Regions from separate parts of the Paenibacillus sp. J22R98 genome, predicted to be linked through region 1. Evidence: riboswitches for the same ligand, from Rfam matches in the RefSeq annotation. Region 1 holds a riboswitch; each other region holds the start of a gene.
What was found. Region 1 has a riboswitch for cyclic di-GMP ahead of AC50Y3_RS20365 (ATP-binding protein). Riboswitches for the same ligand answer to the same signal wherever they lie in the genome.
Positions count from the first base shown of each region.

Region 2: linked by a shared signal. The riboswitch ahead of AC50Y3_RS27655 (methyl-accepting chemotaxis protein) and the one ahead of AC50Y3_RS20365 (ATP-binding protein) in region 1 are both predicted to bind cyclic di-GMP.
Region 3: linked by a shared signal. The riboswitch ahead of AC50Y3_RS08375 (PilZ domain-containing protein) and the one ahead of AC50Y3_RS20365 (ATP-binding protein) in region 1 are both predicted to bind cyclic di-GMP.

Region 1 covers NZ_JBXENW010000007.1:209,983-212,184, reverse strand. Annotated here, with positions in the region: gene AC50Y3_RS20370 (Gfo/Idh/MocA family protein) at 1-401, shown strand, start outside; cyclic di-GMP riboswitch class I at 593-687, shown strand; gene AC50Y3_RS20365 (ATP-binding protein) at 773-2,202, shown strand, end outside.
Region 2 covers NZ_JBXENW010000013.1:108,460-110,661, reverse strand. Annotated here, with positions in the region: gene fumC (class II fumarate hydratase) at 1-742, shown strand, start outside; cyclic di-GMP riboswitch class I at 851-940, shown strand; gene AC50Y3_RS27655 (methyl-accepting chemotaxis protein) at 1,014-2,202, shown strand, end outside.
Region 3 covers NZ_JBXENW010000002.1:651,275-653,476, reverse strand. Annotated here, with positions in the region: gene AC50Y3_RS08380 (O-antigen ligase family protein) at 1-106, opposite strand, end outside; gene AC50Y3_RS08375 (PilZ domain-containing protein) at 261-974, opposite strand; cyclic di-GMP riboswitch class I at 1,103-1,206, opposite strand; gene AC50Y3_RS08370 (HD-GYP domain-containing protein) at 1,238-2,202, opposite strand, start outside.

The sequences.
Region 1 (2,202 bases):
AATTCACAGTTGAAGATTCCGCTTTCGCTATGATCACAATGGAGAACGGTGCAACTGTTATCCTTGAGTCCAGCTGGGCGCTTAACTCGCTTGAAGTCGATGAGGCTAAAGTTTCCCTCAGCGGTACTAAAGCAGGCGCTGACATGAAAGACGGTCTTCGTTTCAATGGCGAGCACAACAGCCGCCTTTATGTAAACAAAGTAGAACTTAACAGCGGCGGCGTTGCTTTCTATGAAGGCGCGAGCGAAACTGCAGAAGTTCTTGAAGCAAGCATGTGGATCGATGCCGTTAAAAACGACAAAGAAACTTTCGTTAAACCAGAGCAAGCGCTTGTGGTTTCCGAAATTCTTGAAGCGATCTACGAGTCTTCCCGCACGGGCAAGGCCGTATACTTCGAGTAGAATTACAAACAAGGAAGCCGGGGATGGCGTTGTCATCCTCGGCTTTTTTTATATAATTAATGATGTTACATATATTTTGCCGATTCGACAAAATCAGCTAATCTTCTACGTATTTCGCTCTGTACAGTTCCGCAAAAAAACATATAATGAGAATTAAATCCAGTCATTAGAAGAATTTTACAACTAAATACCTAAGTTAAAGGCAAACCATTTGGAAACTATGGGACGCAAAGCCATGGCCTAAGGGATCACTCCTTGTGATGCTAAGGTAGACAAGGTTGCCGAGTAGATGTCATCCATCCTATTCGGGTGGTTTTTTATTGCCAATTTGCAAACAGCATGCTAAGTCAATGAACCGGAGGAAGGTTGGCATGGCATCCATCGCACTCGTCGCCATTTCATTTGTACTCGTATTCAGCTCTTCTTTAATCCTCTTTCATCTCTATCGGCGTATTCATGCAGCCGGGTACACAACTTTCTTCTGGCTTATGAGTGCGGCCTTTGTATTTGGTATCGGGGTGTGGTCCATGCACTTTGTGGCACTGCTGGCCTATCCATTCCCGGTTAAAGTGATGTACCATTTCGGTTATGTGTTTCTCTCCATGGGTGTGCTAATCACCTTGTCAGCGCTGGCGCTAATCTTGTTTGAGCGTGCTGCGCAGCGACAACGGACGAGCCTGCTCGTTCTAGGCAGCTTGGTTCAGACGGGCGGCATCGTAGCGATGCACTATATTGGAATGAAAGCAATCAAAGCCCATGCGACGCTCCACTACGAATCAACTACAGGTTTCCTATCCATCATCGTTCTGTCCGTTGTGCTGGGTTTCGTATTCACAAGTCAGCATCGCTTCCACAAACTAAGCCGTAAGCGGCAGTTAGTCCACGCTTTACTCCTTTCCGCAGCTGTTGAATTTCTTCATTATAGCAATATGCCAATGATGCATGGCATCACTTCACTGCGTGCGGGCGAATCGGTGGCATTATCGCAAAATCAATTCTTTCTTGCCATTAGCATTAGTTTGATCGTATCCGTAATCTGCATGTATTCGATCGTCATCATGATGATCGACAGCCGTTTGAAGCAGAGCGAAGAGCGTCTGAAACGGATGAATGAAGCGTATTCGCACATCTTGGATTCCGTGGCAGAGGGCATCTACCGGGTGGACGAGCGGGGCAAAGTCATCTTTTGGAATCAAGCAGCTGTCCATTTAACCGGGTTCGAGGCTTCTGATGTACTTGGGCGAAAGATTGGACTGCGGGCCTTACAGACAGAGGGCGAGGAATGGGATCCCATCGAGAGGGTTACACGCACAGGCAGTGCTGAATATATAGCGGATGATTTGTTCCGACGCAAGAATGGGTCGACATTTCCGGTGGAATATCATATCACGCCGATGCAGGGTAAAGGCGAGCAAGCCGGTGTCGTCATTAACTTTACCGATCTGACGCAGCGCAAGGCGCAAGAGTCGTTTATCGTGGAATCGGAGAAGCTTTCGATGGCAGGCCAGCTTGCAGCTGGGATTGCACATGAGATTCGAAATCCGCTCACGGCGATTAAAGGATTTATGAAGCTATTTCAAAACGGCATGAACAAAATGGAGTATGTTGCCATTATTAGTTCTGAAGTCGTTCGAATGGAAGGCATCATCAAAGAGCTGCTTCTGCTTGCGAAGCCGCAAATCAGCCGGTTTCAAGCGACCAATCTATGTGACCTTCTGGCTGGTGTTTATACGCTGCTGGAATCACAGGCCATTCTGAAAGATGTGAACATCGAGCTGCAATTCTCGGAGCAGGAGCTGCT
Region 2 (2,202 bases), on a different contig from region 1:
TATTAGAGCAAGCCGCGAAGAACTGCGAGAGCTTGCGATCGGCGGTACAGCCGTGGGCACGGGACTGAATGCCCCGCCGGGCTTTAGCGAGAAGGTATCGGCGGAGATCAGCCGACTCACAGACAAGCAATTCATAAGTGCGCCGAACAAATTTCACGCACTGACGAGCCATGACGAGATCGTCTTCGTGCACGGCGCAATTAAAGCGCTCGCCGCCGATTTAATGAAGATTGCCAACGACGTTCGCTGGCTCGCAAGCGGTCCGCGCTGCGGGATTGGCGAGATTCGGATCCCGGAGAATGAGCCGGGCAGCTCCATCATGCCGGGGAAGGTCAACCCGACGCAGTGTGAGGCGCTGACCATGGTCGTCTGTCAGATCATGGGCAATGACGCGGCGATCGGCTTCGCGGCCAGCCAAGGGAACTTCGAGCTGAATGTGTTCAAGCCTGTCATTATTCACAACTTCCTGCAGTCGACCCGAATTCTCAGCGATGCGATCCGCTCCTTCGATGAGCACTGTGCGGTTGGCATTGAGCCGAATCGGGAAGCAATCGCCCGGCATCTCAACGAGTCGCTGATGCTCGTTACGGCGCTTAATCCTCATATCGGTTATGAGAATGCGGCGGCCATTGCGAAGGCTGCTCATAAGGAAGGCCTGACGCTGCGCGAGGCTGCGATCCGAAGCGGGCTCATTACAGCCGCCAAGTTCGACGAAGTAGTGAGAGCAGAAGAGATGATCTGACAAATTCGACAAAACCTTACAAAATACGCTATGTACAAATAGGGATTTTCTCTCCTATAATTAACCATGTTAACCTAATAATCACTATAGAGATCCAACTACTTATTCATATGACAAAGGCAAACCAATGGAAATGTTGGGACGCAAAGCCTAGGCCTAAAGCATCGATACAGATGCCATGGTGGACAGGTTACCGAGTGAAAAGGAGTCCATCCTTACACGGGTGGACTCTTTTTATATGTATACAAATATTGGGAGGTAGGCTCTTTGTATGCTTAGGGAGAAAAACCGTGTCATGCTTTTCATTTCTACAATCATTGTGCTTTTATCGTTACTAGTACACGCATTCGATTGGCTCGGTTTGTCCATGCAGCATGATCATCACCCAGATAGGAACGGCTCTATGCTTCACTCCTACCTGAATCAAACGTTCTTCGCTTTACCGATTATTTTCTTACTGCTTGCCGGATTATGCATGCGTTTTCAGAAGGAGCAGCAGACCGTACCGCTTCTCATGACGCTGTCGCTCACCTTCAGCAGCATTTCCATCATCGCAGGCGGAAACGGCATGGTGGAATACCACTTCTCCATCTTTATGGTACTCGCCATTATTTTGTACTACGACCTCATCGCAATGCTTCTCGTTAGCACCGTCATCTTCGCACTTCAGCACGTACTCGGCTTCCTGCTTTTCCCTGAACTCGTCTACGGAACCAGCGATTACTCGCTGGCAATGGTCTCCATTCACATCGTATTTGTTATCTTGTTTATCGGCGCCGTTACCTATCAGATCGTGACTCGCAGAGCGTTCATCCATGCACTGGAATCGGCTCAACAACAGAAAATTCAAGCAGCCGTCAAACAAATTATCGAGAATGTGACAGAAACCTCGGACCAGGTGCTCATGAACTCTAAGGAGCTTAGCTGCAACGCGGCCACGCTCAATCTCTTGGCAGGCGATATCGTGCAAACGATGCAGCTGGTGGATGCTACGGCGAATTTGCAGGAGAATGGCGCGCGAACTGGCAAGAAGGTGATCGGAGAGATGCTCCGCGACATTCATACCATCGCCGAAACGTCGGCTACGGTTTCTAATTTCTCGAATGAGGTGGCGACAGAGGCTGATAATGGGAATGAAGCCATTCAGAAGGCCGTCCGGCAGATGACATCGATGAGCAATGCCGTTCAAGAGTCCGCAACCAAAGTAAAGCTGCTCGGTCAGCGTTCGCAGGAAATAGATGATATTACAAGTTTAATTACAGACATCGCTTCCCAAACCAGTCTGCTGGCGCTGAATGCGGCAATCGAAGCGGCGAGGGCAGGCGAGCATGGCCGCGGGTTTACTGTCGTATCGAATGAGGTACGCAAGCTGTCTGAGCAAACGACGGCATCGGCCATGCGAATTGCGGAACTCGTCCAAGATATTCAAGCCAATAACCGCGCGTCGATTCTATCCATGG
Region 3 (2,202 bases), on a different contig from region 1:
CCCACCGATAAAAGATCGTATCAAAGAACATCCCATAATGATAAGCCGAGCCCCCCAGCACGATAGCCACGGCCAGCGCGGCTAATCCCGTCAACCCACTTCGCATAACCACTTCCCCTTTTACTCGAACCCCAACGCATGAATTCCGTTATTTTTCCAATTGTACCATAATTAATAGGCTGACTATAAAAAAGAAGACGCTGCCGGATCACGATCATCCGTTCAAACGCCTTCTTATATTTGCAACGCGGAAATCGCGTTTATCTGCCCTTCTTAGCTGTTGCTTTCTCCTGTTTAAGCTTGAAATAGGCCTCTATTTGCATGCGCAGTAAATACGCTCGAAGCGCCCGCTGCTGCTGCTCGTCCAAATCGAGAAAGCGAGCTCCATAAAACTTCCACTCACTTCCATCTTCCTTGCGGATAATTTCAACTTCACAATCCAGCTTGAAGCCAAGCGATAAACTCGCGATGAGGGTATCGCCTTTTACTAGTGTCGGAGGGCTCATTAGTGAGAAGCCCACGCCGGTATCGCTTATATTACGCAGCTCTATATCGAAGCTATCTGTAGCTTCAATCGTTATTTTATCCCCTTTGGAGCCTTCGACCTCTTGCGAATAGGTACGCGATATCGTTCCTCTCGCCTCAATATCAATACGCGGCGATTCCCGTTTCTCTTCAAGTCCCGCAAGCGAGCGAGCCGGGAAAATAACCGCGATAGAACCTTCTGCCTTCGCAATAATCGTCGATTGCAGCCGGTGAATGCCGACAGGTGAATAGACGGTTAAACTAACCGGTTCACCGAGCTCGAAGTTTTTGAATTCCGTCAGTTCGATCTCCATCATTTCGCCTTCTGCATGGGCAAGCACGCCAGTGGCAACATAGCCGTCTTTCTCAACCATCGTACGGCTGTGCAGCAGTGCTTTCATGGCAAAGGTTGGTTTGCCTGATCCGATTCGTTCATTCATGCCTGACATTTACTTTCCTCCTTCACATATGAAGAAACGCTCCCGCAACGACAGTACGGCGCTAAAAAACAGAAAAAGCGCTTCCTCATGCAATACTGGAGCCGCTTCCTTAACCACGAGATAACTCGGGGGTTCATTTCGGCAGTCAGGCTGTCATTCGTTCGCTACTAAAATGATGAGCGGACATTTAGACCCTTTAACTTTGCGTCCTTACCTTTCGATAAGTTTGCCAGTATCGATGATATGCAGTTGTCAGCAGAATGCTAACCTATCTACAGTTCTTTCACGATCATTAATTTATGTTGGTCTTTGAGGTCGATCTGATAGGCTGCAGCAGGCGCTGTTCCGTCAGGCTCTCGGATAATCCGAACCGTTGGACGATGAACCGCGAGCGGGTCGTTCACAGCAACGACGGCAACTTGCCCTGAGCTGAGCAGTACCGTTGTCGCGACCGGATAAATGGAAATATGCTTACAGAAAATCTTGATTAAATCCAGATCAAAATAGGTGTTTCCTGCAGCAAACAAAAACTCAATCGCTTCCGATGGTGTATAACGTTTCCGATGCGGCCTGGGAGAGGTCAGCGCATCATAGACATCCGCGATCGCTACGATCTGAGCGTATTCATGAATGGCCTCCCGCTTAAGCTTACGCGGATAACCCGAACCATCATAGCGCTCGTGATGCTGCAGCGCGCAATGAGCCGAAAGCAAACTAATATCATGCTGCGCCCGAATGATGTTGAAGCCATCCTCGGTATGTTTCTCCATGAGCATCCGCTCGCTTGGCGTTAATGCCGTCGTCTTGGTCAAAATCTCTTTGGGCAGCCGTGTCATTCCGATATCGAATAACATCGCACCCATGCCAAGCTCTTCGAGCTGCGTACGGTTATACCCTCTGGCCAATCCCATGATGCCTGCCAGAATCGTGACATTCAGGGAATGGTGGAACAAGTAGCTGTCTGCCACGTGAATGTTAGTTAAGCTAACCATTACATCTTCACGTCTAATGAGGTCCTGCATAATATCGCCGAATACTTTACGGAAGGTGCGGCCAAGCTCGGGGGCTATCGTTCGCCCTTTCGTAACCTGTTGGTCCATGAGCGTATTCATCGTCTTGTAAATCGTATCCGATGCTGCTTTGTGCGTGCTGTCTTGAATAGCCGTAGTCGGCTCTAAACCCTCTGTCAGGGGATCATCAATGAAAAGCATGTCAATGCCTAAACCAGCCAATCTGT